3 regions of the Rhizobium sp. NFR12 genome follow, and region 1 is predicted to be linked to each of the others. Evidence: predicted binding sites of a transcription regulator. Region 1 holds the regulator's gene; each other region holds the start of a gene.
What was found. The regulator LexA, encoded in region 1, represses DNA repair genes until DNA is damaged. The targets are predictions, from matches to a motif close to TGTTCNNNNTGTGTTCNG.
Positions count from the first base shown of each region.

Region 1 (10,177 bases):
GTGGTCGCCGATATCCCGGCCGGGCAGACCTATGGCGGAATTCCGGCGCGGCCGATAAAAGACTTTTTGAGAGACATGGCGGAGATCATGTCGCGTTCCGATGACCGGGCGAAACGCCGAGGAGATAAGAAAAATGACGGATGAGACCAAGCCGGAGCTCGGCGCGGCCGACATTCAGGAAATCATGCGCCTTCTGCCGCATCGCTACCCGTTTCTCCTGGTCGACAAGATCATCGAGATCGATGGCGACAGCTCGGCTGTTGGCATCAAGAACGTGACGGCAAACGAGCCCCATTTCACCGGTCATTTTCCCGAGCAGCCGATTATGCCGGGCGTTCTTCTCGTCGAGGGCATGGCACAGACTGCCGGCGCGATCTGTGCGCGCAAGCAGGGTGGGGCTGGCAATCTCGTCTACTTCATGACGATCGACAACGCGCGTTTCCGCAAGCCGGTCGTGCCGGGTGACCGCGTGGAATTTCATGTCGTCAAGCAGAAGCAGCGCGGCAATATCTGGAAGTTTCATTGTGACGCCAAGGTCGATGGTCAGCTGGTTGCGGAAGCCGATATCGGCGCCATGATGCGCAAGGAAAGCGAATGAGCATGATCTCGGCCAGCGCGCGCATCCACCCTTCGGCCGTGGTCGAGGATGGCGCCGTGATTGGCGAGAACGTCGTCGTTGGACCGTTCTCCCATGTCGGCCCGCGCGTGGTGCTGAAGGACAATGTCGAGCTCATCTCGCATGCGGTAGTCGGTGGCAAAACCGAGATCGGCAAGGGATGTCGGATCTTCCCGATGGCGGTCATCGGTGGTGTGTCGCAGAGCCTTCACGAAGCTGGTGAGGATTCGAGCCTGACCATTGGCGACAACTGCACGATGCGCGAAGGCGTGACGATGAACACCGGTACGACGGGCGGTGGTGGCAAGACGGTCGTTGGTGACAATTGCCTCTTCCTTGCAAATTCGCACGTCGCGCATGATTGCCAGCTCGGCAGCCATATCATCATGTCCAACAACGTGATGCTGGCTGGTCACGTGCAGGTCGCCGATCGTGCGATCCTGGGCGGTGGCTGCGCCGTTCACCAGTTTACCCGCATCGGTCGGCAAGCCTTCATCGGTGGACTTTCCGCCGTCAACTACGACGTCATTCCGTTCGGCATGCTGAACGGCAATCCCGGTCTTCTGGGTGGCCTGAACGTCGTCGGCATGACCCGCGCCGGCATTGATCGCGCAACGATCCATATCGTTCGTCGCGCATTCAAGAAGATCTTCGAAGGCGAGGCAAATGTTCGCGCCAATGCCGCAGCGATCCGCGACGATTTTGCCGATTGCCCGGAGGCCATGGAAATCATCGATTTCATCACAGCCGATAGTGACCGCGCGATCTCATCGCCTTTCCGCAGGAAGGGCTGATGGTCGCGGCCGGCGCCCCTGGCCAAGCGCGAGAGGGCCGGCTGGCGATTATCGCCGGTAAAGGCTTTTTGCCAGCCTACCTGGCGGATGCCGCACGTGTTGCAGGCGAAGATCCGTTCATCATCCAGCTGAAGGATGAGGCGGATCATCGCTTTGACGGGTTCGACCATGTGTCGCTCGGCGTCGGCGATCTTTCAGGGATCGAGAAGAGTTTTCGCGAAAGAGGCATCTGTCGCGTCGTGATGTCGGGCGGCGTCGCAAGGCGCCCTGAATGGCGCGACATTCATCCAACCTTCAAGACCATGATCAAATTGCCCTCCGTCGTGCGCACACTGCTATCAGCCGGCGATGACGCAGTGCTGCAGATGGTGATCAAGTTGATCGAGGCCATGGGTTGCGAAGTTCTGGGTGCCCACGACATCGCGCCGGGCCTGCTGGCGAAGGTCGGTCCGCTTGGCCAAGTATCTCCAAGCGGTGACGATCTGCGCGATATCGAACGCGGTGTCGAGGCTGCGAGTGCGCTCGGCAATCTCGATATTGGCCAGGGCGCTGTCAGCGTCGGCGGCCGCGTTGTGGCACTCGAAGGTGTCGAGGGAACTGACCGGATGATGCAGCGCGTTGCCGAACTGCGCGCCGAGGGACGTATCTCCACGCGCCGCAAGGGCGTGCTCGTCAAGCTCTGCAAGCTCCACCAGGATATGCGCGCGGACCTGCCCACCATCGGGCCATCCACCGTCGAACATGCCGTCGCGGCCGGGCTGGCGGGCATTGCCGTGGAAGCGGGCAGGGCGCTGGTGCTGGAAGAAGCAAAGCTGATCAAAGCTGCTGACGCCCACGGCATTTTCGTCTGCGGCATCGATCAGGCCCTTCCGTCGAGAGGATTGTGATGAACCAAGGTTTGAAGGTTGCGATCATCGCCGGCGAAGTGTCGGGCGATCTCTTAGGGGCAGACCTCATCGCAGCACTGAAGGCGTCCTACGCCGGTCCCGTCGAACTGATCGGGGTGGGCGGTGATGCACTGTCGGCCCAAGGCCTTCAGTCGCTGTTCGATTTCTCCGAATTGTCGATCATGGGCATCACCCAGGTGCTCGCGCGTCTTCCCAACCTGATCCGTCGCATCAACCAGACGGCGGCTGCGATCGTCGCCGCAAAGCCCGATGTGCTTGTCATCGTCGACAGCCCTGACTTTACCCACCGAGTGGCAAGAAAGGTGAGGGCGGCCCTGCCGGATCTGCCGATCGTTGATTATGTCTGCCCCAGTGTCTGGGCCTGGAAGGAATATCGTGCCAAGGCGATGCTCTCCTATGTCGACCTCGTTCTTGCCGTCCTTCCGTTCGAGCCGGAAGCGATGCGGAGGCTGGAGGGTCCGCAGACAGTGTTCGTCGGTCACCGGCTGACCAATGATGCGGATCTCCTGAGGGTCCGTGCTGCGCGCGCCGAGAGGCCGGTCAAGACCTCCGCCGACAAGAAGACGATCCTCTTGCTTCCGGGCTCCCGTTCAGCCGAAATCAAGGCACTCCTACCCGTGTTCGGCGAGGCTGCGCGCGAGTTTGCAGATCGCAATGGTGAGACCCGGTTCCTGCTTCCGACGGTACCGCGCCGGGAAGAACTGGTGCGGAAGATGGCCGCAGATCTGCCGGTTCATGTCGAGATTACCACGGATACAGCCGGAAAATGGGCTGCCTTCGCAGAGGCGGACGTGGCGCTGGCGGCTTCAGGGACGGTTATCCTGGAACTGGGGCTTGCGACGGTTCCCGTTGTCTCAGCCTACAAGACGGACTGGCTGATCAAGCTTCTGGCCGGCCGCATCAAGATCTGGACCGGCGCGCTTCCGAACCTGATCGCCGACTACCCGGTCGTTCCCGAGTATGTCAACGAGGTCGTGCGACCCGGAAGCCTCAGCCGCTGGGCGGAACGTCTGTCCGCCGACACGCCGGAGCGCCGTGCGATGCTCGACGGGTTCGCACTTGCCTGGCGGAGACTGGACGTCCCTGTTCCGCCTGGAGAGGCCGCAGCAGGTGCGGTACTCGAACTGTTAGACAACAAAAAACCCGTTCATCGCTGAACGGGTTTTTCTTTTCGCAAAGCCTAATTCAGCGCCTAGCGCTTCGAAACGGGCGTGTAGTCACGCTGCGCTTCGCCGGTATAGAGCTGGCGCGGACGACCGATACGCTGCTGCGGATCTTCGATCATTTCGGCCCACTGGGCGATCCAGCCGACGGTACGCGCAAGCGCGAACAGAACGGTGAACATCGTCGTGGGGAAGCCCATCGCCTTCAAGGTGATGCCCGAATAGAAGTCGATGTTCGGGTACAGCTTCTTTTCGATGAAGTAGGGGTCCGTCAGAGCAATCTTCTCGAGTTCCATGGCGACCTGCAGAAGCGGATCGTCCTTGTGACCGAGTTCCGCCAGCACTTCATGCGTGGTCTTCTGCATGATCTTGGCGCGCGGATCGTAGTTCTTGTAGACGCGGTGACCAAAGCCCATCAGACGGAACGGATCGTTCTTGTCCTTGGCACGGGCGATGTATTCCGGGATCTTGTCGACGGTCCCGATCTCGGTCAGCATGTTGAGCGCTGCTTCGTTGGCGCCGCCGTGAGCGGGGCCCCAGAGGCAGGCAATGCCGGCAGCGATACAGGCGAACGGGTTTGCACCCGAGGAACCTGCGAGGCGAACCGTCGAGGTCGACGCGTTCTGTTCGTGATCCGCGTGCAAGATGAAGATGCGATCCATGGCGCGCGACAGGACCGGGTTGACCTTGTATTCTTCGCACGGCACGGCAAAGCACATGCGCAGGAAGTTGGAGGCGTAATCCAGGTCGTTCTGCGGATACACGAAGGGCTGGCCGATATGGTACTTGTACGCCATGGCGGCGAGCGTCGGCATCTTGGCGATCATGCGCAGCGACGCAACCATCCGCTGGTGCGGATCGGTGATGTCGGTGGAATCGTGATAGAAGGCCGAGAGAGCGCCCACGCAACCGCACATGACGGCCATAGGATGCGCATCGCGGCGGAAGCCGGTGAAGAAGCGGCTCATCTGCTCGTGGACCATGGTGTGCATGGTTACGCGATGATCGAAGTCCTTCTTCTGGGCAGCCGTCGGCAGTTCTCCATAGAGAAGCAGATAGCAGGTTTCCAGAAAGTCACCCTGTTCAGCAAGCTGCTCGATCGGGTAGCCGCGGTGCAGGAGAACACCCTTGTCGCCGTCGATATAGGTGATCTTGGATTCACAGGATGCAGTCGACGTGAAGCCGGGGTCGTAGGTGAAGGCACCGGTTTGCTTGTACAGGGCTGCGATATCGATAACATCCGGCCCAATCGTGCCCGATCGCACCGAGAGGTCGACTGTCTTATCACCAAGTACGAGATTTGCGCTTTGTTCCGTCATTCTGATCCTCCAACCTGTTGGCGGCATGGCGCCCAGAAAGCGCCATAAGAGTTAAGCGTCGCAAGTTAGCTATATGATCCTAAAGGTGATGCCAAGCGCTCCTGCGACATTTTGTGCAGCGCGAAAATAATTTAGGCAGGACACGTTTAAAAGATGCCCAACCTCATGGTGTAAGAGGCCGTAACGTGAAGGAAAACCGCAGCTTGGCGAATGTGTTGACGAGGAGAATATAAACGCGCAGGTTGCGTTTATCAATCACCGTCTCTGCAGCGGAGCCGGCGGGATAAACCATCATGGCGAATGGCGGAGCGATTTTGAGGCAGCCAGCAGCAAGCCGATGATGCTTGCTTCGACACCCCACGCAATCGCACTCTGGACGCCCGAATCGGCATCGCAGACAATGCCCGCGGGAGTCCGGAATGATGGTCGAAACGACCATCATTCCGAGGATGTTTTCCTGGGATATGTGGTCAGAGACCGGCCCGTTTCCAAATGGCTGTGCACGTCGTTGAGCGAGGAGCTTTCCCACGGTCATGTGTTCCTCTTCCTGCCTGTCTTGCTAGACGCCGGCGCTGCGACCTGGTTCGCACTTCCTTGGACGCCATCGCCATTCATTCTCGCAACCATGCTTGCGATCTCGATGGTGACCGCAGGGCTGACACGGTATCGCGCGCATCCACTGTCTCGTGCCAACCTTGTACTCTGCCTGCTTCTCTCCGGTTCTGCGCTGGCAGCGCTCGAAACCTGGCGGTGTTCGACGGTCGTGCTCGATTCGCCCGTCACGACGACCATCAGCGGGATTGTCGAACGACGCGAAGCCGATGCACAGCGCCGCTGGCGCTATATCCTCAGGATCGAGCAGACATCTGAGCCCTCGCTTTCACGACCGCCACAGCGCGTCTCGGTTCTTGCCAGAAGCCAACACGACCCTGCAGACATCGGAGAGCGCGTTTCCGGCCGTGCCAGTCTGTCGCCACCCTCTGGCCCGGCGCTTCCCGGATTGAACGATTTCGCCTTCTCCTCCTACTTCGATCAAATCGGGGCCGTTGGCTTCTTTTACGGCGCGCCTAGCGTACAACCGGCGATCGATGACCAACCCGGGTTATGGTCGGACATGCAGCGAGGGCTTTTTGCGCTTCGCAGCGCAATCGGCAATCGCATCCGCGATACGGTCAAGGGGGATGCGGGCGCTTTTGCTGCCGCAATCGTGACCGACGAGCGCCGTGCAATTTCCCGTGAGACGACCGAGGCGCTTCGTCTGTCCGGACTGGCCCATATCGTCGCGATCTCAGGCCTCAACATGGCGCTGGCAGCCGGTATCTTCTTCGTCGGCGTTCGCTCCGTCCTGTCGCTGTTTCCAGGCTTTGCGCAGGCCTATCCGATCAAGAAGTTTGCCGCGTTCGGTGCGCTTGTCATGGCGACCGCCTATTACCTGATTTCCGGGTTCGGGGTTTCCGCCGAGCGGGCCTATATCATGATGGCGGTGATGCTGGTCGCCGTGCTCGTCGATCGACCCTCCATCAGCCTTCGCAACGTCGCCCTTTCGGCAATCATCATCCTCGCCATCTCGCCGTCGGAGATTCTGGGTCCGAGTTTCCAGATGTCGTTTGCGGCAACCGCGGCACTGGTGGCAGGGTTCGCCCTCTGGACGCGATATTTCGCGAAAGGAAAGGAGGAGACAAAAGGTAGCAACCGTTGGATAACGGGTATTGCGGCGACGTTGCATTTCATTGCCGGGATCGTGGTGACGTCGCTGATCGGCAGTACGTCGACGTCGATCTATTCGATCGAGCATTTCCACCATCTGACCACCTACGGCCTCGCGGCCAATCTCGCGGCCATGCCGATCATTTCCTTCGTGGTGATGCCGGCAGGTCTCGTGGCCATGCTGCTGATGCCGTTCGGGCTGGATGCTCCCGTTCTGTTCATCATGGGCGAGGGGCTGCGGATCGTCATTCGCATTGCCGAGATCGTCGCCGCATGGGGCGGCGATATTGCCATCGGCCGGCAGAACCCGCTTTTCCTGCCTCTGGCGACGGCAGGCTTTCTGCTTCTGACGCTGCTGCGCACGCCGCTGAGGTTGACAGGCGCGCTGTTCATGGCGGTGGCTTTGCTCTTTGCGGTCCGCTCAGGCTCGGCGCCGAGGCCTGATATCGTCATATCCGAAGACGGCGCATCGGTCGGCGTGATCCAGGATGACAAGATCACCCTCAATCGAACCCGACCGCCGGGATTTATCTACGATCAATGGCGGCGAGCGCTGGTGCTTGAGACCGGAGAACAACCGCTCGCCTTGCCGGTTCTTGCCTCTTCGGAACCAGCGCGAGGTGCCAGCCTTGCGAAAAGCGATGACAGACCACCTGGACCACATTCGCGACCGGATTTGACGCGCCGGGAAATCGAATATGTCAGGGGTTTTCTTCAAGCATTGAAGCCCGGACGATTCGCCTGTCTGCCGAAAATCCTGTGCGCGGCGCAGACTGCTCAGGACATCCGGATCGTCACCGTCGAAGACAACCGATACACCGGTCTTGCCTGCGATGTCGGTCGGATCATCGTCTCGCCCGGCGCACGCTTCGATACTTGCCGCTCCGGCGCCTTGCTTCTCAGCGGGCGGACGTTGCGCCGGACTGGCGCACTGGAAATCACCATTATTCCGAACGCGACAGCGCCAGACATCAAGATTACGGCGGCGATGCGAGACAGCGCACAGACCTCAAGCCGTCCGTGGACCGTCCACCGGTTCTATGACTGGCGAACGGGACAATTCGACTTTGGCATCCCGGAGGCTGTTGCTGCGCATCTCCGGGATGACACCGTTCTTAATGATAGCGGCGAATAAGGCCGACAAGCTTGCCCTGGACCTTCACCCGGTCGGGCGGGAAGATGCGGGTCTCGTAAGCCGGGTTTGCCGCTTCCAGTGCGATCGAGGCACCCTTGCGGCGGAACCGCTTCAGGGTCGCTTCTTCCTCATCGACCAGGGCAACGATGATATCGCCTGGACTTGCGGTGCTGGTATTCTTGATGATGACGGTATCGCCATCGAGGATGCCGGCATCGATCATCGAATCGCCCTTCACTTCGAGCGCGTAATGATCGCCGGAACCCAGCATCTCGATCGGAACGGCGATGTCATGGGTGTTGTTCTGGATCGCGGAGATCGGCACGCCGGCAGCGATTCGACCCATGACCGGAATGTTTGTCGAGAACGGATTGTCCGCCATGACCGGCGCCGGCTTCTGAGCGACGACCGGTTGCGTTTTGCCGAGGCTTCCCTCGATGACACTGGGAGAAAATCCCCGTCGCGGATGAAGGTTCGCCACATAGGCGTCAGGCAGCTTGATCACTTCGAGCGCGCGTGCTCTGTTCGGCAGACGGCGAATAAAGCCACGCTCCTCGAGCGCGGTGATCAGCCTATGGATGCCGGACTTCGATGCAAGGTCGAGAGCGTCCTTCATTTCGTCAAACGACGGCGGCACGCCTGATTCTTTCATCCGCTCGTGGATGAACAGAAGTAACTCCTGTTGCTTGCGTGTCAGCATGGACGGGACCCTCAGAATTGGAAACAAATGCAGAACGGACGCTATATGTTCTATCTGTGTTCCGCAAGCCCCAAATTTCTGCTCAAGAATAGTCTCATTTCAGCGTTCGATCACGTATTCAGTTCGTGCGCAGCACTTGCCGAGTTTCCCGCGATAGCCAATGTTCTGCGGAATAAGACTTTGGGGGTGTAAGTGGGTAACAAGTCAGTCGATCATTTGGTTCTGCCCGTTGCAGATCTGGCGTCAGCGCGGGGGAGGTTGACCGCTCTCGGCTTTACTGTGGCACCTGAAGGTGTTCACCCTTTCGGCACGGCCAATGCCTGCATATTCTTCGCGGATGGCTCGTACCTCGAGCCACTGGCCATTGTTAACCGTCGGCAAGCCTCGCTTGCGGCAAAACGAGGCAACGTGTTCACCGATCGCGACATCCGCTTTCGCGGCCAGCGGAAAAGGGAAGGTCTATCGGCGGTGGTCGTCGGGACGCAGGATGCAGCGGCCGATCATATCCGTTTTGTGGACGGGCACATGTCTGCGGGCGAGATGCTTCAATTCTCCCGCCCGATGCAGTTGCCCGATGGTAGGGAGAGCGAAGTCTCATTCCGTCTGGCCTTCGCGGCAGTTCCCGAGGTCGATGACATCTTGCTGTTTTCCTGCCAGCGAATGGCCGCATTACCGGAAGATCGCGGTGGTCTTGATGAGCACGCAAACGCCGTTACAGGCCTTCGAGAGATCGTATTTTCTGCAGATGACCCGCTGGAGTTTCTGCCGCTTTTCGAAACCGTGTTCGAGACGCAACCCGAGCAAGGGAAAGACGGTCTGCGGATCGAAGCTGCCAATGCCAGCATCCGCATTCAATCCAACGACACGTTCAGCGACGAGTTCCGGTCTTCGATGAAGCCCTTGTTATCGTCGCGCCTCGCTGCGCGCGGGATCATCTTCAAGACCACCGATCTCGCCGTGACAGAGATCACCCTTGCTGCTAATGACGTCGCATTCATCCGCAGGGATGGCCGCGTGATCGTGTCGGCAGCCCCGGGGCAAGGTGTGGTTTTCGGTTTCGAGGAATAGTGAAATGACAGTCTCCGCCAATTCTGAAGTGTCCGTGGGCGAGGGGAGTTCGAAAGTCGTTTTTTCCAACACGGCAAAGCTCTCGCTGATTGCCGGTCCCTGCCAGATGGAAAGCCGTGATCACGCCTTCATGATCGCGGGTACGCTTGTCGAACTCTGCAAGAAGCTCGGCCTCGGCCTCGTCTACAAATCCTCCTTCGACAAGGCCAACCGCACGTCGATCTCCGGCAAGCGCGGCATCGGCTTGGACAACGCGATGGCAATCTTTGCCGATCTGAAGACGGAATTCGGCTTTCCCGTTCTGACCGACATTCACACTGAAGAGCAATGCGCTCTCGTGGCGGATACGATCGATATCCTGCAGATCCCCGCCTTCCTGTCGCGCCAGACGGACTTGCTCGTCGCGGCCGCAAAGACGGGTTGCGCGATCAACGTGAAGAAGGGCCAGTTCCTGGCGCCCTGGGACATGAAGAATGTTCAGGCGAAGTTCCTCGAAAGCGGCAATCCCAATGTGATGCTGTGCGAGCGCGGTGCCTCGTTCGGCTACAACACGCTTGTCTCCGACATGCGCTCGCTGCCGATCATGGCGGCTCTCGGAAGCCCCGTTATTTTTGACGCAACCCATTCCGTGCAGCAGCCCGGCGGCCAGGGCGGTTCTTCCGGCGGCCAGCGCGAATTTGTCGAAACGCTGGCGCGGGCAGCCGTCGCCGTCGGCGTTGCTGGCGTCTTTATCGAAACCCACGAAGACCCTGACAACGCACCGTCCG
Region 1 is NZ_FNWM01000002.1:1,063,434-1,073,610, forward strand. Features, by position in the region: gene lpxD (UDP-3-O-(3-hydroxymyristoyl)glucosamine N-acyltransferase) at 1-144, shown strand, start outside; gene fabZ (3-hydroxyacyl-ACP dehydratase FabZ) at 134-598, shown strand; gene lpxA (acyl-ACP--UDP-N-acetylglucosamine O-acyltransferase) at 595-1,410, shown strand; gene BLW69_RS12520 (LpxI family protein) at 1,410-2,297, shown strand; gene lpxB (lipid-A-disaccharide synthase) at 2,297-3,475, shown strand; gene gltA (citrate synthase) at 3,511-4,800, opposite strand; gene BLW69_RS12535 (ComEC/Rec2 family competence protein) at 5,138-7,642, shown strand; gene lexA (transcriptional repressor LexA) at 7,623-8,342, opposite strand; gene BLW69_RS12545 (VOC family protein) at 8,535-9,410, shown strand; gene kdsA (3-deoxy-8-phosphooctulonate synthase) at 9,415-10,177, shown strand, end outside.

Region 2 (10,177 bases), on a different contig from region 1:
AACCGTCCCCGGATGAATGGCGGTGATGACCGCTGCCGGATGGGTGCGGCCATATTCGATTGAAACGGTGCGGACAATCTGGTTGAGCGCCGCCTTGGCGGATCTGTAGGACACCCAGCCGCCGAGCCTGTTGTCGCCGATCGATCCGACACGGGCCGACAGGAATGCGGCGATCGAGCGGGTTTCGCGATCAAACAGTGGGAGAAAGTGTTTTGCCACAAGCGCCGGTCCCACGGCGTTGGTGCGGAACTGGGCCATCATCGTTTCGGGATCGAGCTGCCGCAGAGACTTTTCCGGGCCGCGGCCATCGGTCGTCAGGATGCCGGTGGCGCAAATGAGGAGGTGGATCGGCTTTGCCGAGATCGAGCCTGCAGCGTCCGCCACGCTCGTCTCGTCGGCGAAGTCCAGACCGTCGCGGCTGCGGGAAAAGGCGATCAGTTCGCCTAGATGCGGCTCGTTTTGCAGACACTCGCAGATCGCGGAACCGATACCGCCGCTTGCCCCGATCACTGCCGCCCGGAACCCGTTCGGCAGCGATGCGAGAAGACTGGTTTCAGTGCCGGCCATGTCTGACATATCCGAGATACGCGCGTGTAGGTCGCTTCTTCATCGCACTATGCCCGAACTCCACGGTATTGGGTAGGCGTCGTTAGTCGGAGTTGATGGTCGGAAGATGCGTCTCGACTTCGCGCAGGCGCGCGGCTTCGAGCGGTTCGATCTGCGTCTTCCAGAACTCGTCTGCCTCGGCCGGTTCGTCATCCCACTTGCGGACGTCGGCGATGTTGTCATCGAGCTTCGCGCGGCGTGTGCCGCCGAGTTCGAGATACTTCATCGCGAGTTTCTTGGTCGAGGTTTCCTGATCGGTCATGAACCGGTTCCTTCCCGTTGCGTCAATCGTGTGCCAAGTCGCCTCGACCCCGCTCAAGCGCTGTCGCAAGCGCTCGTAAGATCGGACCTTGAGTTAGATTAACGGCGCCCCGGTCATCCTGTTCCTGCCGCTGCACGTTTCCGGTGCAAGATATCGGCGGGTCTGGAACAGAAGCCAAGCTCGCCAGTTGACCCGCGTCATCAAAAGGAGAAATCGCATGGCTCACATCGAAGACGAACACGAGAAGGTCTGGGACCTTGCGGAGAAGATCGGATTTTGCATGCTCACGACCCAGTCGGGTACGGATCTGCGGGCACGGCCGATGGCCGCCTATGCGGAACGCCTTGAGAATGCGTTCTACTTTCTAACGGATGTGGCAAGCCACAAGGACGAGGAAATCGCGCGCTACCCGAACGTTTGCCTGGCGTTTGCCGATTCCAAGGGCCAGAAATACGTGTCCATTTCGGCGACGGCAGAAGTACAGAACGATCGCGAGAAGATCCGCGACCTCTGGGCGACACCGGCAAAGGCCTGGTGGGACAGCCCCGAGGATCCTTCGATTCGCGTCCTGAAGATCACGCCGTCAGCAGCGGAATACTGGGATAGCCCTGGCACAGTCATCAGCTACATCAAGATGGCGGCAGCCGCCGTTTCCAGTTCGAAGCCCGACATGGGCGACAATGCCAAGGTTCAGATGTAACCTTCATGGCGGACGGGCAACCGTCCGCCATTCTTCTGCGGCCCGCGAAGACGGGCTGGCGTCTCAGTTGAAATCGCCGATCGTTCCGGTTTCAAAGATAATCGCCGGTTCGCCTTCCTCGCCGATAGCTGGCGATGCCTCGCGCTTCCAGACTACCACGCCGGCATGTCGATCGCCGAGTTTGCGGGCCTCATCGATCGCAGTCGTCTCGTCTTGTGCTTCCCTTACCGCAAACGCCGGAACGGTCTGCCCTCTCTCATCGAGATCGAAGGCGAGGACGAAGATAGATTTGAACGCTCCGGGCATCAGTTTCATTCCTTGATATGGCTTTGGACGCGGGCACGCTCTCTTTGATCGCGACCGGAAACAACGGCGTCTCGATCTTCCGCAAATATCGCGGAGGTTTCATGCTGCCAGGGTCCATCGAGGTATTTCCACAGATCAACACCTGTAATCTCGATTGTGTATGGCTGAAACTCCGCACGAAGCTCCTGATACAGCCGGTCGGCCCGGTCCTTCGATACCTTGTTCTGGATCGTGATATGCGGTTGCCATTTCTGCATGTCCTGCGGGCCGAGCCATGGAAGGAAGGCCTCCTTCAACCGGGCTCGCACATCCTGCAGCGCGGCACTGTCGATCGTGAAGGCGACGCCCGCACCGAGATGGCGGACGCCGCTGACCTCGGCTTTGATCGATGACCCTGCCTCAGTGACCTGTCTGAGATGCTCGACGATCCCGTCGGTATATTCGCCCGGCAACCGATGAAACATCGTCAGATGCGCATCGAGAAAATTCCGGTCGGGCGGGAAATGGGTTTTCCGCAACAGATCGAAAGGTGCTTTGTCCGCTTGCGCGATACGGGCTGTCAGGATCAGCGGTTGAAGCGTCTTCACGGCGATGAACCTTCGGGCCAGGTTGCGAACGGGTCTTCGAAGCCGAGATCTGGGATGCGGGCCCTCAATATCAATCCTTCAGTTGCGCGAACCAGTCGGCATAGGGCGTGTTCTTGGCCATATGCCGGTTGAGATCCGGCTCGCCGTCATCCCACCAGACAGGGCCGCGTTCGCCAAGCTGAACCTTGGCATCGTCGACCCGCCGGCGCGCTTCGGCCATCGCGTCGGGTTTGCCTTTCGCATCGCGGACGGCCCGGCGTGCCGACATCAGGTCCGAGACCAGCTCCTGACGCGTCTCGGCGTCCAGTGCCGGGTTGCTTCGACGCCAGAGCCTGCCGCGGACGACGAAGTATTTGCCGTCGGGTGTATCCGGATACGTCTCGCTCATCGTCCAACCCCGGTTTTCGCCATACCGATTACAGGAGCGTTCCCTGCGGAGGGTCAACGACGGGCGGCTGTGGTTGTTCACCGCGGCGCGTCAATTCGGCGCGGGCGGTGAAGCGGATATCGATATCCCGGTCTTCCGCGAGGTCCCGAAGCGCATCTTCGCTGATCCGGTCCCAGGGCTTGCCGCGATCCGCGCCTGATGGCACGCGCGGCAGCAGACCCGGCTCGCTGCTCCAGGCCAGGAGGTCTTCGAGCGATGCCTCGTTGAGGAGGTCGCGGAGGTGGTGCGCCGTGACATAGGCGTCAGGCATGGCACGATGCGCCGGCAGGCCGATCTCGTGGACCAGACCTTCTGGCATACGCAGGTAGCGCAGCATCTGGTTGGAGAACCGCGGCAGTTCGGGCCAGACCCGCAGGCTGCATTTCCAGGTGCAGATCCAGGGCAGGCCACCCGTCAGCCGCGGTGTACAGTATCGCTGTTCGAAGGCTGCGCGATGGGCGGCAAGCGCTTCGATCCGGTGCGGGGGACGCAGGACAGTCGGTGCGATATCTTTCCAGAACGGCGCGTCGGCGACATGGCTGTCAAGGATGTGATGGATCGCGATCGTGTCGGGCGACATCGGACGGCCGGGATTGACCAGAAGTGCACCGCGGTCCTCGTCGACCTGCCATCTTCCGTCTGCCCCTTGGGTGACATCCTGCCAGCCGATCTCGCAGACGTCGTTCGGTCCGTTGCCGCCGGTCTCGAGGTCGATGACGCGGATGGTGGGATTGCTCATGTCGAAGTCCTTGTCGACGCTTATTGGCCGCGCTCTTTGTGTGCTTGTCGATTATAAATCGAGACCGAGCTGCGGTTGTTCCACGTCATCCGGCCCGGCGCCGACCAGCGAAGAGAGGGATACGCCCAGCAGCCTTACCGAACGCCGGAAAGGGTAGACGGTAGCCAGGAGCCCCGATGCCGCCGCCAGCACTTCCGCGACGCTTGCATAGGGGAGGGACGCCGTGCGGCTGCGTGTCGCCTGGGTGAAGTCGGAATATTTGATCTTCACGGTGACGGTCTTGCCCGAAATGCGATGCGCTTCGCAGTGGCGCCAGACCTTTTCGGCAAGTGGCCTCAGTTCGGCGGTCGCAAGGTCGAGGGCGTCGATATCCTCGACAAACGTATCCTCGGCGCCGACGGATTTGCGGATCCGGTCGGGACGGACCTGGCGCTCGTCGATGCCGCGGGCGATGCCGTAGAAATAGGGTCCGGATTTGCCAAAGCTCTCGGCGAGAAACTGCAGCGACTTCGACTTGAGGTCAGCGCCGGTCTCGATGCCGTATTTTTTCATCCGCTCGGCAGTCGCCGGCCCGACGCCGTGGAATTTCTTGACCGGCAGCGATTCCGCGAAGCCCGGACCGTTCTTTGGCGTGATCACGGCCTGACCATTCGGCTTGTTGAGATCGCTTGCCATCTTGGCGAGGAACTTGTTGTAGGAAATGCCGGCCGATGCGTTGAGGCCCGTCACCTGCTTGATCTTGGCCCGGATCTCCAGCGCAATCTCGGTGGCGATCTCCATGCCCTTCAGGTTCTCGGTGACGTCGAGATAGGCCTCATCAAGCGACAGCGGTTCGATCAGCGGCGTATATTCCGCAAAGATCTCCCGGATCTGCTGGGATACCGATTTGTAGACCTCGAATCGCGGCGGCACGAAGATCAGGTCCGGACATTTGCGCTTGGCCGTGACGGAGGGCATGGCGGAGTGAACGCCGAAGGCGCGCGCCTCGTAGCTTGCGGCCGCCACCACACCGCGCGCCGCAGATCCGCCGACCGCCAGCGGCTTGCCGCGCAGGTCAGGATTGTCGCGCTGCTCGACGGAGGCGTAGAACGCATCCATGTCGACATGGATGATCTTGCGGGTGGATATGGGGACCGTGACATTCATGCGGGCGTGCGGTTTGCTGGATCGTATGGAAACAAAAAGAGAACATAGCAGTCTTCCGACAAATATCCAAGCTCTCTGACCAGCTTCCTGTGCATGAGGGAAACAAGCGGGCTTTGAAGGCGTTTGCTTCTGGTGATCTAGCAACAGGAGACAGTTTCATGGCTGACGACAGCACGACAACCATTCGAGCGACTTTCGACACCCGTGCGGCGGCAGACCTTGCGGTCGAACATCTGGTTCAGCAGCACGGTATCTCGCGTCCGGATATCTTCATCCAGTCCGTCGGTGCCGACAACACGGTCGGATCCGCTCCGTCGGGTGGCGATGCGTCGCATGATGGCGGAGAGCGCACCGATGGCCCGCTGGAGGGCGAGATCGAGGTTTCCGCCGATATCACCGAGAGCAAGATGGCGGCGGTGCAGAAGAGTTTTGGCGAAGCAGGCGCGATACGCGTGACCGGCCGCTGATTTAGTGAACCGAGGGGCCGGCTCTCAGCCGGCTCCGTATGGCGGTGAGCTCAGAGGTTTGCTGCAATCGAATCGGCGACGAGCAGCGCATGTTCGGCAACCTGCGGAAAGCCCATCAGCTCGCCAAAATGTCCGCGTGCCAGCGGTCCGGCGATGAAAAGCCTTGGTTCGGACTTGCCATCCGCGTCTATCGCGTTGGACTGCTCGTTGCAGGAAAGACCAAGCCCCGTCGGATCGAGGTGCAGAAAGCCGTGATCGCCGAGTTGCCGCAGCCATTGCTGGCTCTGCAGCACGTTGCCGTGGGCCGGGCCGGTCGTGACCGCGACGGCATCGAACTGGCGGACTTCGACACCATTCTTCCCGCGCCGCTTGATGGTGACATCGATCATGTCTCCGTCGGTGCTGACGTCGACGATGCCTGCGGCGAGGATATCGAGCCTGCCGGCTGCCGCCTCCGCGTCGAGCACGTCTTCCACCTGCGGCGCAATCCGGAAGCGGTGGACGTCCCAATAGGGACGCAGGTGTCGCACGATCCGGCGGCGTGCCTCGAGCGGCAGATGCTTCCAGATGCCGCCGCCTTGCGAGCGCAACTGGTCGAGAACCGCATGCCAGGTCTGACCCTCTGCCTGCGCTTCCCTGATCGCGGCCCGCACGCGGTGCAGGATCTCGGATGCGCTTGTGGCGGGATGGTCGAGAAAGTCACCGAACGGTTCCTGCGCAAAGGTGGCGTGTCCGCGCGAGCGCAGGCCACGGCGCGAGAGGGCGGTAATGCTGCCGCTATGCCCGCAACGCTTCAACGAAGCGATAACATCTGCGGAGGTCAGCCCGTTGCCGACGACGAGGACCCGATCGTCGGCCCGGATCGGCGTCAATGCGTTCGGCGCTGTCGGGTCCGCGACATAGCGTGGATGCTCGGCCAGTCGTCTCAAGGAGCGTGGGGCAACGGGAGCAGGGTGGGTGGCAGCGATCACCAGGATATCGGCAACCAGCGTCTGCCCGGTGGTATCGGTGACATGCCATTGGTCTTGCCGCTTTTCGACGCCGGTCACCGCGGCGCAGATATGGCGGACGGCTCCTGATGCCAAAAGAGGTTGAAGGTTGGACAGGACATAGTTTCCGAAGATGCCCCGGCGCGGAAACACGTTGCCATCGGCGCGAAATGCCGCCTCATCGTCCGCAACGGAGCCGGTCGTTTCCATCCATCTCGAAAAATGCTCGGGATCGCCAGGAAGTATGCTCATTCGCGTTGCCGGGACGTTGATCCGGTGCACCGGGTCCCGCGTATCGTAGGCCAGGCCCCTGCCGATTTCCGCACGCGGCTCGAAAATGGTGATGTCGACGGCGTCCGCCTTGTGGCCCGTCGCGAGATGGAAAGCGACCGCTGCTCCGGTCACGCCGCCGCCGATAATGGCGATTGAAGATCGTGTTGGTTTAGGCCGTTCAGACGTCGTCGATGCTGTCACTGTCAGTCACTTCGGTTAGACGCGGCCGCTCTTTTAAACTCGCACGGTACGTCGTTGAATCAAAAATCGATAGGCGCTGCGCTTGCAAAAACGGGCTTTTTCCTAGGCATCGGAAACGGAGCACGTTTATCCCTTGGCGCGGCTAAATTTAGTCCAGTGTTCTCGCAGGCAATATTGTTCACGACTCCCTCTGACGCGACATTACACATCAAAGATCGGGAAGGAATGGAGAGCGTGATGATTGGTGGCGGCTTTTCGATATTTGGGATCGATCTGTTCGGATCGACAAGGCAGTTGGCCGGTGACCGAAAAGAAGAAGCCGCGGCATTGCCACGGCTCGAGACGCAGAAGGTCGAGGAGACTGATGCCGATCGACTGACGGATACCGACCAGCAGGACATTTTTCTCTGGAGTACGTCTCTCGCCTACTGAGACATGACGCGGAAGCCGGTCTCAGCCGGGCCTTCGTCATGTCTCAACCGTCCGGATGACGGGAATCGCAAGCAGTTTTCATCAGATAGAAGTTCGGGCGCCCGCAGTGGAGCGCCCGAAACCATTAATCGAGAAGTTCGGCAGGCACCTTGCCGCCGTTTTCGGACAGCTTCTTCAGCAGCGCCTTGTGTAGCCACATGTTCATCGTGGCGGAATCGCTCTGGTCGCCGGGGTAGCCGAGTTCGTCGGCCAGTTCCTTGCGCTCCGAAAGGCTCGCGTCCATGCCGAGGGCCTTCATCAGGTCGACGATCGAATGCTTCCAGTCGAGCTTCTGGCCGCTCTTCTTGACGGCTGCGTCGAGGACCGGTGCGATATCGACGGTCTGCATCGTGGCAGAGGTCGAGCCTGGAGTTGCGACTGGCGGTGCGCCTGCAGTCTTCGGAGCAGCCTGGGCTGTTCCGCCGACCGGCGGGGCTGTGGTCGCAGCAGGTTCTGGCGTTGCCATGGACGTCGGTGTCGGCTCGGCGCCTGTTGGCGAAGCCGGTGCTGCTGCTGCAGGATGACCGAAGATGGCGTCCTTGATCTTGCTGAATATGCTCATGGATAGTTCCTCCGTTGGTTTATGCCATACATGGTACGAGATCACGTCGATGACGGATCACTTTAGTTCTGCGGGACGACGACGCGATCGCCGCGTGAGCCGCGGTCTGAACGGTCCGGTCCACCACGACCGCTGGAACGGTCACGGCCATCGCGACCACCCCGATCATTGCGGCCGTCGCGGTCGTTGCGGATGTAGCCGGGGCGCTCCGGGCGGTCGCCACGGTTCCAGTCCCGATGCGGGCGATCGTTGTCACGGTCGGGCCGGCGTCCGTCGTGACGGCCGTGGTGGCGATCGCGATCCCGGTTATGACGGTAGCGGTAGTTCGGACCGTCGTAACGGTTGAACCGGTCGTAGCGATCGGACGAACGATACTCGGTGTAGGTGCCGCCTTCGCTGACGCAGCCCGCCAGCATCAGGCAGGCAAGACCGACAGCGGTCACCGCCTTCAATGCTCTGAATTTCATGTGATTGCCCCTGTTACCATTTTATCGAGTGCTAAACAGGAGAAGGGGCCAAGAAGTTCCTCATATACCTCTTCGGGCGTGCGTGGCGCTGCAACAGTTTTTGATGTCGTAATCTGAGGTGACCTGGCGCGTCTGTCCCTCTAGTATCGCGGCTTCACTCGGTTGGGGCATGCAATGGCAGAATTTCCGCAAAAGGCTAAGGTCGTCATCATCGGGCTCGGTGGCATCGTCGGTGCGTCGATCGCGCACCACCTTGTCGAGCGCGGCTGGGATGATATCGTCGGCATCGACAAGTCTGGGGTCCCGACCGATATCGGGTCGACCGCGCATGCCTCGGACTTCTGCTACACGACCAGCCATGACTACCTGTCGGTCTGGACCACCCAGTATTCGATCGATTTCTACGAGAAGATGGGGCACTACGCCCGCATCGGCGGTCTCGAAGTCGCGCGCACCGGCGACGATGCCTGGATGGAAGAGATCAAGCGCAAGCTGACCTCTGCCAAGGCCTTCGGCACCCGGGCGCATTACGTCTCGCCGTCCGAGATCAAGGCGATGTTCCCGCTGATCGAAGAGGATCAGGTGCAGGGCGGTCTGTTCGATCCGGATGCAGGCCTTGTCATTCCGCGCTCGCAGACTGTCGCCGGCAAGCTGGTGGACGCCGCCGAAAAAGCCGGAAAGCTCAAGGTATTTGGCAATACGGCGGCGCAGTCTCTGATTATCGAGGGCGGCCGCATCAAGGGCGTCGTCACCCACCGCGGCACGATCATGGCCGACCATGTCGTCGTCTGCGCCGGCATCTGGGGCCGGCTGATTGCCGAGATGGCGGGCGAGGATCTGCCGGTCATGCCGGTCGATCATCCGCTGACCTTTTTCGGGCCCTATAACGAGTTCGAAGGCACCGGCAAGGAAATCGGCTATCCGCTTTTGCGCGACCAGGGCAATTCGGCCTATATGCGCGACACCGGCGATCCGAAGACGACCGAAGGCGGGCAGATCGAGTGGGGTTATTACGAGACCACCCATCCGCGCCTCTGTCATCCCCGCGACATTCTTGAGAAGCACGAAGCGCGGCTGTCGCCGTCGCAGCGCGATCTCGACATGGAACAGATCATCGAGCCGCTGGAAAAGGCGATCGAGCTGACGCCGATCCTTGGCGAGCTCGGCTATAACGAAGGGCATTCGTTCAACGGTCTCTTGCAGGTGTCGGCCGGCGGCGGTGCCTCCTGCGGCGAAAGCCAGAAGGTGCGCGGGCTCTGGTACTGCGTTGCCATCTGGGTCAAGGACGGCCCGGCCTATGGCAAGCTGATCGCCGACTGGATGACCGATGGCCGCACCGAGATCGACCACAACTCGATTGATTATGCGCGCTTCTATCCGCATCAGCTGACGGAAGAGTTCATCGAGGGCCGCACCTTCGAGGCTGCCCAGAAGATCTATTTCCCGGCCGTTCATCCGCGCGAACCCTATGCGACGGGCCGCGGCGCCAAGCGCTCGCCGTTCCACGATCGCGAAAAGGAACTGGGCGGTTACTTCATGGAGCTCGGCGGCTGGGAGCGTGCCCACGGTTACGCCGCCAACGAGCATCTGCTGGAGAAATACGGCGACCGGGTTCCGACGCGCGAAAACGAGTGGGACAGCCGCCACATCTGGCGCGTGTCGAATGCCGAGCATCTGGCGATGAGCGAGGATTGCGGCATCGTCAACCTCTCGCATTTCCACATGGTCGATATAGAGGGGCCCGATCATGTCGAGCTGCTCGAATGGCTGTGTGCGGCCAAGATCGGCGGCGACGGTAATATCGGCAAGGGCATCTACACCCACTTCCTCGACGACGAGGGCATGGTGCGGGCCGATTTCACCGTCTTCCGCCTGGCTGATCGCGGCCGTCTCGTCAACGGCGCCGATGCCGGGCCGCGGGACCTGCTCTACATGAAGCGTGTCGCGCAGGATCGTGGCCTCGACGTCACAATC
Region 2 is NZ_FNWM01000001.1:790,171-800,347, forward strand. Features, by position in the region: gene BLW69_RS03755 (SDR family oxidoreductase) at 1-567, opposite strand, end outside; gene BLW69_RS03760 (hypothetical protein) at 650-868, opposite strand; gene BLW69_RS03765 (pyridoxamine 5'-phosphate oxidase family protein) at 1,086-1,568, shown strand; gene BLW69_RS03770 (hypothetical protein) at 1,632-1,874, opposite strand; gene BLW69_RS03775 (2'-5' RNA ligase family protein) at 1,880-2,461, opposite strand; gene BLW69_RS03780 (hypothetical protein) at 2,532-2,849, opposite strand; gene BLW69_RS03785 (DNA polymerase III subunit epsilon) at 2,878-3,627, opposite strand; gene dinB (DNA polymerase IV) at 3,679-4,773, opposite strand; gene BLW69_RS03795 (hypothetical protein) at 4,932-5,240, shown strand; gene BLW69_RS03800 (FAD/NAD(P)-binding protein) at 5,291-6,703, opposite strand; gene BLW69_RS22500 (hypothetical protein) at 6,758-7,135, shown strand; gene BLW69_RS03810 (DUF3597 domain-containing protein) at 7,260-7,736, opposite strand; gene BLW69_RS03815 (hypothetical protein) at 7,799-8,203, opposite strand; gene BLW69_RS03820 (GcvT family protein) at 8,378-10,177, shown strand, end outside.
Region 2: the regulator LexA is predicted to act here: its motif matches at 4,801-4,818, upstream of dinB (DNA polymerase IV).

Region 3 (10,177 bases), 220 kb from region 1:
CGATTTCTCCCATGTCCAACTGGGCGACCGCCCGCTGGTCGTATGCGACGTCGATGACGTCGTTCTGGACTTCGCGGCACCTTTCACCGAGTTCATCAAGGCAGAGGGGCTGGAGCTGCTGCCGCGCTCCTTCCGCCTCACCGGCAATATCGTTTCGGTCGAAACGCAGGTCCCTATCGAGGAAGCGGACGTCAAACGCCTGATCGGCGCGTTCTTCGACCGCCAAGAAGACTGGCAGACGCCCTCTGCGCTTTCGATCGAGACCCTTAAGGCGATCGGTAAGGCTGCAGACGTCATCTTCCTCACTGCCATGCCGCCACGCTATCAGGAACAGCGTCGCCGGCTTCTCGACCGGCTCGACCTCACCTTCCCTCTCGTCGCGACGGAGGAGAAGAAAGGCCCTGTCATGCAGATGATCCATGCCGCGCGCCCCCTTCCCTCGGTCTTTATCGATGACATGGCCCACAACCTGCATTCGGTCCGCGACCACGTCGAGAACTGCCTGCTGATCCACATGATGCCGGACAGTCCTCTGCACCAGCTTGCTCCGAAGCCTGATCAACCGATCGTCCGGGCCACAGACTGGCCGCATGCCGCAGAGATGATCGACGCCTACATCCTGTCCCAAATCCCGCATCATCGAACCGCAAAATAGTGGTTGAAGGATGTGCGTTCTACTCTTGAGAGGTTGCAGCTTACGGCCTATTGTCGGAATGTTCAACCTTTGTTCCGCCGATGACAGTCGTACCAAATCACAAGCCCGGCTTCTGTCGAGACTGCTTTGCCGAGCAGAAGGCAGAGGTGCGACGATGTCGCGCCTGCGGCAGTCCACGGCTGGTGTATCATCGCGAACTTCATGACCTGACGCTTGCCCATATCGACTGCGATGCCTTTTACGCCACCATCGAGAAACGCGACGACCCGAGCCTGGCCGACAAGCCGGTGATCATCGGCGGCGGCAAGCGCGGCGTGGTGTCGACCGCCTGCTACATCGCCCGCATCAGCGGCGTCCGGTCGGCAATGCCGATGTTCAAGGCGCTCGAACTCTGCCCGGATGCGGTCGTCATCAAGCCGAACATGGAGAAATACGTCACTGCCGGCCGACAGGTGCGGCAGATGATGATGGATCTGACGCCGCTGGTGCAGCCGATCTCGATCGACGAGGCGTTTCTGGAACTGGCAGGCACCCAGCGTCTGCACCACGATCAGCCCAGCCGCATTCTCGCAAAGCTCGCAAAACGCGTCGAATCCGAGATTGGCATCAGTATTTCCGTCGGGCTCTCCTACTGCAAGTTCCTCGCCAAGGTCGCTTCCGACCTCGAAAAGCCGCGGGGTTTTTCGGTGATCGGTCGCGCGGAAGCCGTGGAATTTCTGGCAACCCGGCCGGTCACGACGATATGGGGCGTCGGCCGGGCCTTCAATGCGACTCTGGAAGCGGACGGCATCCGCACCATCGGCCAGTTGCAAGTGATGGAAGAGGCCGACCTGATGCGCCGCTACGGCGCGATGGGCCAGCGCCTCTATCGTTTGTCTCGCGGTATCGACGACCGCGAGGTGCATCTCAACGACCCGGCGAAAAGCGTGTCGGCCGAGACCACGTTCTTCGACGACATCTCCCGCCACGACGACCTGGTCCCGATCATGCGCCGGCTTTCGGAGAAGGTGTCTAAACGACTGAAGAGCGAGGACATTGCAGGCCAGACGGTGGTGTTGAAATTGAAGACCGCGGATTTCAAAAGCCGTACCCGCAACAAGCGGCTGGAAGACCCGACCCAGCTTGCCGACCGGATCTTCCGCACCGGTATCTCAATGCTGGAGCGGGAGACGGACGGTACAAAATTTCGCCTGCTTGGGATCGGCGTCACCGATCTGACCGACCCTGCCCGTGCAGATCCGCCGGATCTCGTGGATGTTCAGGCCGGACGCCGGGCGGCTGCGGAAGCGGCCATGGACAAGCTGCGTGAGAAGTTCGGAGCTGCGGCCGTCGAGACCGGCTATACGTTTGGCGACAAGCGCCGCGACCGATAGTTTCAATCAAACGTGATTAAATTTTTCCTGCTAAACGTGACGAGATCAGCGCGGATGCAAACCTTCGTTAAACCTCGCTCGTTAAAATGCGGCTCAAGTTTTGCGTATGAGGTTTAGCATGATGCGTCGCCTGGTTTTGGGGTTCTGTCTGATGTCCGCGACGATGCTGTCGCCTCCAGCGTTTGCAGCGGACAGTGTTCCCCTGCAGATCATCGTTTCCAAGGACAGGCAATCGCTGACCGTCTACGAGGGCGAGACCGTGGTCGCCAGGTCGCGGATATCGAGCGGCAAGGCCGGGCACGATACGCCGACCGGCATCTTCTCCATCCTTGAGAAGCGGAAATACCACGAGTCGAACATCTATTCGAATGCACCGATGCCGTTCATGCAGCGAATCACCTGGTCAGGTATCGCGCTGCACGAGGGCAACGTTCCGAACTATCCGGCGTCGCACGGCTGCGTGCGCCTGCCGAGCGGTTTTGCGACCAAGCTTTACGGCCTGACCGAGCGTGGTGCGCATGTGATCGTGACCGATGCGGACGTGGTGCCGCAGCGCATCGAGGACGTCGTGCTGTTCTCGCCGCGCAAGCCTTTGCCTGCCGGCGCGCTGATGACCGATGTCGATCTTCGCACCGCATCGATCAAGGCCTCGCCGAAGAAGCCGGTGGAAGTGGCGATGAATGTCGCGCCGGCCAATCCGAACCGCGCCACGGATGCTCTTCCGACGCAGCCTGATGATCTCGAGGAAGCGCAGACGCACGCGCTGCGCATCCTGATCACGCGGCGTACCGACCGCGAGACGCTGATGGACGCCCAGAAGTTGCTGGAAGAAATGGGCTTTGAGACCGGCGGCTCCGACGGCTATGTCGGACCGCTGACTCGCAGCGCCGTTGCCGGCTTCAAGCGCTGGAAAGGCCTGAAGCAGACGGGCCCGATGATAAGCGGCGAGTTCATCGACGCGCTCTACGCCTCTGCCGGCCAGCCGAAGCCACCCGCCGGCCAGATCATGGTGCGGCAGAATTTCGAACCGCTGTTTGAGGCCCCTGTCGGCATCAAGGCGCCGGAAGTGGCCCTCGGCACGCATCTCTTCACTGTCGACAAGATCGATCGCTCGATCGAATCAGCCGATTGGCACGCGGTGACGTTGCCGAACGTGCTGTCCGATGCGACGATGAAGCGGCTGGGGATCACCGTGGCGGCCGATGCGAAACTGCCGGGTGCCGCGAAAGCCGCACTCGACCGGATCGAGATTTCGCAGGACGTGCGCGACCGGATCGAGACGCTGATGGCGGATGGGACGTCGGTCACGATCAACGACGAATCGCTTGGACCGGAGACCGGCAAGGGCACCGATTTCGTCACGCTGACCAAGTCGTCGAAAACCGAGATGGTGGCAGTTCAGGATATTGGCTCAACGCCTGCCGCCGAGCCGCGCGCCAAGCGGAGTGTCATCCGTTACCAAGGCGGCGTCGGCCTCTACTGAGGCCAACGCCGACCACGGTCGGTTAGACCAGTTCCACATCCAGCACACCGGGCGCAGCCTTCAACGCGGCGGCGATTTCCGGCGAGATGCGATACCGTTCCGTCAGTTCTACCTCGATCTCGCGCTTGCCATCATCCTTGATGACGATAAACGAGACGAGGCCATCGCCGCGGGCATTAAGATGCCGGGCGACCGTCTTCAGCGGCCCTGAGTCGCGCACGAAAACCCGCAGCGCCTTCTGCATGCGGACCGACTGTTCCTCCAACGACTGCACCGTCTGGATCCGCAGGCCAATGCCTTCCGGACGCTCGTCGGCCTGAACGGTGATGACAAGCGATTTTCCGGGCTCCAGCAGATCGCGGTATTGGGCCAACGCTTCGGAAAACAGCACCGCCTCGAACTGACCGGTGGAATCGGAAAACATGACGATGCCCATCTTGTTGCCGGTGCGCGTCTTGCGTTCCTGGCGACCGGTGACGGTCCCGGCAAGCCGACCCGCCGTGGCGCCGGCCCTCACTGCCGTCGAGAAGTCCGCGAAGGTCTGGACGCGCATCTTGTCGAGCACCGCACCGTAGGTATCGAGCGGATGGGCCGACAGGTAGAAGCCGAGCACCTGATACTCGCGCATCAGCATTTCCGACGGCATCCACGGATTGAAGGTCGGAAGAACCAGTTTTTCCGGACCACTGGCCGCGCCCGAGCCGAAGAAATCGGACTGGCCGGAGACCTTCTCCTCCTGGGCGCGCTGGGCATAGCCGATGACGCGGTCCATCCCGGCGCTGAGCTGCGCCCGATCGAAGCCGAAGCAATCGAAGGCGCCGGCAGCGTTGAGGCTTTCGAAGACGCGGCGGTTGATCTGCTTCGGGTCGATGCGCAGGCAGAAATCCTCGATCGAAGCAAAGGGCGTGTCGCCTCGGACCTCGACGATGTGATCGACGGCGTTTTCGCCGACGCCCTTGATGGCAGCGAGCGCGTAATAGATGCGGTTGTCGCCCGTCTCGAAGCGGCGGAACGAGGTCTGGACCGATGGCGGAATGACCTTGATGCCGAGCCGTCCCGCGTCTTCGCGGAAATCGTTCAGCTTTTCGGTGTTCGCCATATCGTAGGTCATCGACGCGGCGAGGAACTCGACCGGGTAATGCGCCTTCATATAGGCCGTCTGGTAGGAGACGATGGCGTAGGCGGCGGCATGCGACTTGTTGAAGCCGTAGTTGGCGAACTTCGCCAGCAGTTCGAAGATGTTCTTCGCCTGTGGCTTCGACACGCCGTTCTTGATGGCGCCACTGACAAAGCGCTCGCTCTGCTGGTCCATCTCGGCCTTGATCTTCTTGCCCATGGCGCGCCGCAGAAGGTCGGCTTCGCCGAGCGAATAGCCCGACAGGACCTGGGCGATCTGCATCACCTGTTCCTGGTAGACGATGACGCCCTGGGTTTCCTTGAGCAGATAATCGATCGACGGATGGACCGATTCGATTTCTTCCTCGCCGTGCTTGCGGGCATTGTAGGTCGGGATGTTTTCCATCGGACCCGGGCGATAGAGCGCCACCAGCGCAATAATGTCCTCGATACAGTCCGGTTTCATGCCGATCAGCGCCTTGCGCATGCCGGCGCTTTCTACCTGGAACACGCCGACGGTCTCGCCGCGCGACAGCATCTGGTAGGTCAGTTCGTCATCGAGCGGGATCTTGGCGAGATCCACGACGATATCGCGCTTCTTGCAGAATTCGACCGCGGTCTTCAGAACCGTCAGCGTCTTCAGGCCGAGAAAGTCGAACTTTACCAGACCCGCCTGCTCGACCCATTTCATGTTGAACTGGGTGACCGGCATGTCGGAGCGCGGATCGCGGTACATCGGCACCAGCTTCGACAGCGGGCGGTCACCGATGACGATACCGGCGGCGTGGGTCGAGGCGTGGCGGTAGAGACCTTCGATCTTCTGGGCGATATCGAGAAGACGGCCAACGACCGGCTCCTTGTCGACCTCTTCCTGAAACTTCGGCTCTTCCTCGATCGCCTTTGCCAAGGTGGTCGGATTGGCCGGGTTGTTGGGCACCAGTTTGCAGATGCGATCGACCTGGCCATAGGGCATTTCGAGAACGCGGCCGACGTCGCGCAGTGCTGCGCGGGCCTGTAGCGAACCGAAGGTGATGATCTGCGCTACCTGCTCGCGGCCATATTTGCGCTGAACGTAGCGGATCACTTCTTCGCGGCGATCCTGGCAGAAGTCGATGTCGAAGTCGGGCATCGAGACGCGGTCGGGATTGAGGAAGCGTTCGAACAGCAGCGAGAAGCGCAGCGGATCGACGTCGGTGATCGTCAGCGCATAGGCAACCAGCGAGCCTGCACCGGAACCGCGGCCCGGACCGACCGGGATGTTCTGCAGCTTTGCCCATTTGATGAAGTCGGCAACGATCAGGAAGTAGCCCGGGAACTTCATCTTCTCGATGACGCCGAGCTCGAAATCGAGCCGTTCGCGATAATCCTGCTCGGTGAAGCCGGCGGTGATACCGAGTTCGGCCATCCGGTTCTCGAGGCCTTCGACCGACTGACGGCGCAGCTCCGCCGTTTCGGCGCGCTCCGCTTCTGCCGGATCATCGGTGGCGCCGGTGAAGCGCGGTAGGATCGGGCTGCGGGTCTTCAGGATGAACGAGCAGCGCTTGGCGATCTCGACCGTGTTTTCGAGCGCTTCCGGCAGATCGGCGAACAGCTTTGCCATTTCGGCACGGCTCTTCAGGTAATGGTCGGGCGTCAAACGGAAACGGGTATCGTCGGATACGATCGCATTGTGCGCGACGGCCATCAGGGCATCATGAGCGTCGTAATCGGACTTGCCCGGGAAGAAGGCCTCATTGGTCGCGACCAGCGGCACATCCTGGTCGTAGGCAAGATCGATCATCCGCTGCTCATGACGGCGGTCGTAAGTGCCGTGACGCTGCAGTTCAATATACAGACGATCGCCAAAGGCCTGCTTCAATGACAGGAGGCGCGCCTTTGCGAGTACGGTGTTGCCATCCTTCATTGCCATGTCGACAGGGCCACCGGCAGCACCTGTCAGCGCGATCAGTCCTTCGGTGCCGCCATCTTCGAGCCAGGCGCGGCAGATATGCGTTGCCGCCTGCCCTTCTCCATCGAGATAGGCACGGCTGACGAGATCCACCAGCCGCTCGTATCCCTTGGCATTGGCGGCAAGCACAACGATTGCCGGCAGCTTCGCCAAATGGCCGTTGCGGCGCTCGTCTGGCTGATCCTCCATGTCAATCGACAGCTGGCAACCGATGATCGGCTGAATGCCATCACCGATGGATTTTTGGGCGAATTCCAGCGCGACGAAGAGATTGTTGGTATCGGTGACGGCGATCGCGGGCTGATTGTCCGCGATGGCCTTGGAGAGGATTTTCTTGAGCGGCAGCGCACCTTCCAGAAGCGAATAGGCGGAATGGACGCGCAGATGCACGAACTGTGGCGTCGCTCCCAAATCCTCCGATTCCGATTGTAAAGTCGCTGCGTCCGCCATCTGATACCCATTCCTTGAATCGGGTCATTGTCCGGCGCGAAGGCTTCAGAGTCGAGTCAAGAATGGTCTTCTCAACCTCTTTCGGCTTGCGCCCGCCGGCTGGGCGAGCACGGACCGGCTCACATCACCAGCATGATCATCGACAAGCTGGCAACGAAAGTTGCAATGGAGGCGAATGCGGCAATATCACGAAGAAGGTCAGTCATCGTCGTCTCCCGTGTTCGTTTATGTTGGCACTTTGTTCTCTTTTCGTGCCAACGTCAATAGTAGAACAAAACGGGAATAGAAGTTTCTGACCGATGGTTAATTCTGCTTGCTGGCTGGAGGTAACCAGCGCTCCATAGGCCCATGCCGTTGCCGGCCAACGCAAGCGGTCGGCAGCCAAACGCCAGCCATCGCTGCGGATCGCTGACGTGACGTCATTCCATGGCAGCAGTGTCCATCGCACGCCCCTTCGAGGATGTGACGATGGACACTATCGGATTAGGGGCACGCTTTGGGGATCAGTGCGTTCGCTAGAACTCGACGACTTTGCCGCCCTCGATCGTGACGCGACGATCCATGCGGGCAGCGAGATCATGATTGTGGGTGGCAATCAGTGCAGCAAGCCCTGACTGGCGCACCAGCGCCTCCAGCGCTTCGAACACGTAGGATGCCGTCTTCGGGTCGAGATTGCCGGTGGGTTCGTCGGCCAGCAAAAGGCGGGGCGCGTTGGCCACCGCACGGGCAATCGCCACGCGCTGCTGTTCACCACCAGACAGTTCCGACGGGCGGTGTTCGCCGCGATGACCGATTCGCATGTAATCGAGAAGCTGGCCCGCGCGTTCGCGCGCTTCCCCCTTCGAAAGGCCGCCAATCAGCTGCGGCATCATGATGTTCTCGATCGCCGTGAATTCCGGCAGCAGATGGTGAAACTGGTAAACGAAGCCGATGTCGGAGCGACGGATCGAGGTGCGCTCTTCATCCGACAAACCGTTGCAGGCCCGACCGCCGATCGTCACATCGCCAGCGTCCGGATGTTCAAGCAGGCCTGCCAGATGCAAGAGCGTCGATTTGCCGGTACCGGACGGGGCGACGAGCGCCACGATCTCGCCGCTCACGAGCGAGAAGTCTGCCCCGTTGAGGATCGACAGGCTCGTCTCCCCCTGGCCGTAGTGACGTTCGACGCCTGAGAGATTGAGGACGGTTTTACGCGGGACAGCCATGGAGACCTATTCGTATCGGAGGGCCTGGACAGGATCGAGCTTCGAGGCTCTCCATGCCGGGAAAATGGTGGCGAAGAAGGACAGGACCAGCGCCATGATGACGACCGAGAAGGTCTCGCCAAAACTCATTTCGGCCGGAAGCTGGCTGAGGAAATAGAGCTCCGGATCAAAGAGGATGGTGCCCGAGACCCAAGAAAAGAACTGTCGGATCGATTCGATGTTGAGGCAGACGATAACGCCGAGCGCGACGCCGGCAAACGTGCCAACGATGCCGATAGCAGCACCCGTCATGAAGAAGATCCGCATGATGGCGCCGGAACTCGCGCCCATCGTGCGCAGGATTGCGATATCGGAGCCCTTGTCCTTCACCAGCATGATCAGGCCGGAGATGATGTTGAGTGCCGCGACCAGCACGATCAGCGTCAGGATCATGAACATCACGTTGCGTTCAACCTGAAGCGCCGAGAAGAAGGTCTGGTTGCGCTGACGCCAGTCGGTGATGAAAATCTGGCGACCGGCAGCCTGCTCCACCAGCGGACGCATGTCCTCGACATTGTCGGGGTGATCGATGAACAGTTCGATCGACTGCACCAGCCCTTCGGCATTGAAATAGAGCTGCGATTCCTCAAGCGGCATGTAGATGATCGTCGCGTCGTATTCCGACATGCCGATCTCGAAAACGCCGGACACTGGATAGGATTTAACGCGCGGATTGACACCCATCGGTGTCACGTCGCCTTCGGGCGAAATCAGCGTGATCTGGTCGCCGGCCGAAATGCCGAGCTGCGAGGCAAGCCTGGAGCCGACAAGAACGCCCTGCCCCGACGCAAAGCCGACGATATCGCCCTGCTTGATATTACCAGCAACTTCCGTGACCTTCTCAAGGTCTTCCGGCCGTACGCCGCGCACAAGAGCGCCGGAACCGGCGCCACCCTTGCCGGATGCCAGCGTCTGTCCCTCGACAAGCGGCAGGGCCATCTTGACGCCGGGAACGGCAGCGAATTTCTTGGTCAGTTCCGCGTAGTCGGTGAACGGCTGGTCGATCGGCTGGATCACCATATGGCCGTTGATTCCGAGAATGCGGGAAATCAGTTCGGTGCGGAAACCGTTCATGACCGCCATAACGATGATCAGGGTGGCGACGCCGAGCATGATGCCGACGAAAGAAAAGCCCGCGATGACCGAGATGAAGGCTTCCTTGCGGCGCGAGCGCAGGTAGCGCCAGGCGACCATTCGCTCGAACGACGAGAAAGCGCCAGCCCGCGGAGACTTGTCGACCTTCTCTGGTTCACCACTCGTCGCGATGCTCGCCATTCACGCTTCCTTACACATGGAGCGCGCGGGAGGCTTCCCGCGCTGCTGTATCAGATATATGCCTGCCTAGCCTGTCGTCAGACTGGCCCGGCGAGACGTCGGTGTCCGATCATCCGGCGACGCGGTTGAGCGCCGCTTCGAGCGTCATGACGTCACGGGCTGCGGACTTGCGGTCCTTGACCTCGACCTCGCCGTTGGCGGCGGAGCGCGGACCGACGATTATCTGTACCGGAACACCGATCAGATCCGCTGTCGCGAACTTGGTGCCGGCGCGTTCGTCGGTATCGTCAAGCAGCACGTCCTTGCCGGCCTTGTTGAGCTTTACATAGAGATCTTCCGACAGACGATCGCATGCCTCGTCACCGGGCTTCATGTTGATCACCACGACATCGAACGGCGCAACGGATGCCGGCCAGATGATTCCGTTATCGTCATGCGATGCTTCGATGATGGCGGGAACAAGGCGTGTCGGCCCGATGCCGTAGGATCCCATGTGGACAAGATGTTCCTTGCCATCAGGGCCCTGCACCTTTGCGCCCATCGGCTCGGAATATTTCGTGCCGAAATAGAAGATATGGCCGACTTCGATGCCGCGGGCAGAGAGGCGATCGGCATCCGGGATCTGATCGAAGG
Region 3 is NZ_FNWM01000002.1:847,044-857,220, reverse strand. Features, by position in the region: gene BLW69_RS11400 (hypothetical protein) at 1-655, shown strand, start outside; gene BLW69_RS11395 (DNA polymerase IV) at 736-2,028, shown strand; gene BLW69_RS11390 (L,D-transpeptidase family protein) at 2,147-3,511, shown strand; gene dnaE (DNA polymerase III subunit alpha) at 3,534-7,025, opposite strand; gene BLW69_RS11380 (ABC transporter ATP-binding protein) at 7,541-8,230, opposite strand; gene BLW69_RS11375 (lipoprotein-releasing ABC transporter permease subunit) at 8,237-9,544, opposite strand; gene proS (proline--tRNA ligase) at 9,654-10,177, opposite strand, start outside.
Region 3: the regulator LexA is predicted to act here: its motif matches at 7,293-7,310, upstream of dnaE (DNA polymerase III subunit alpha).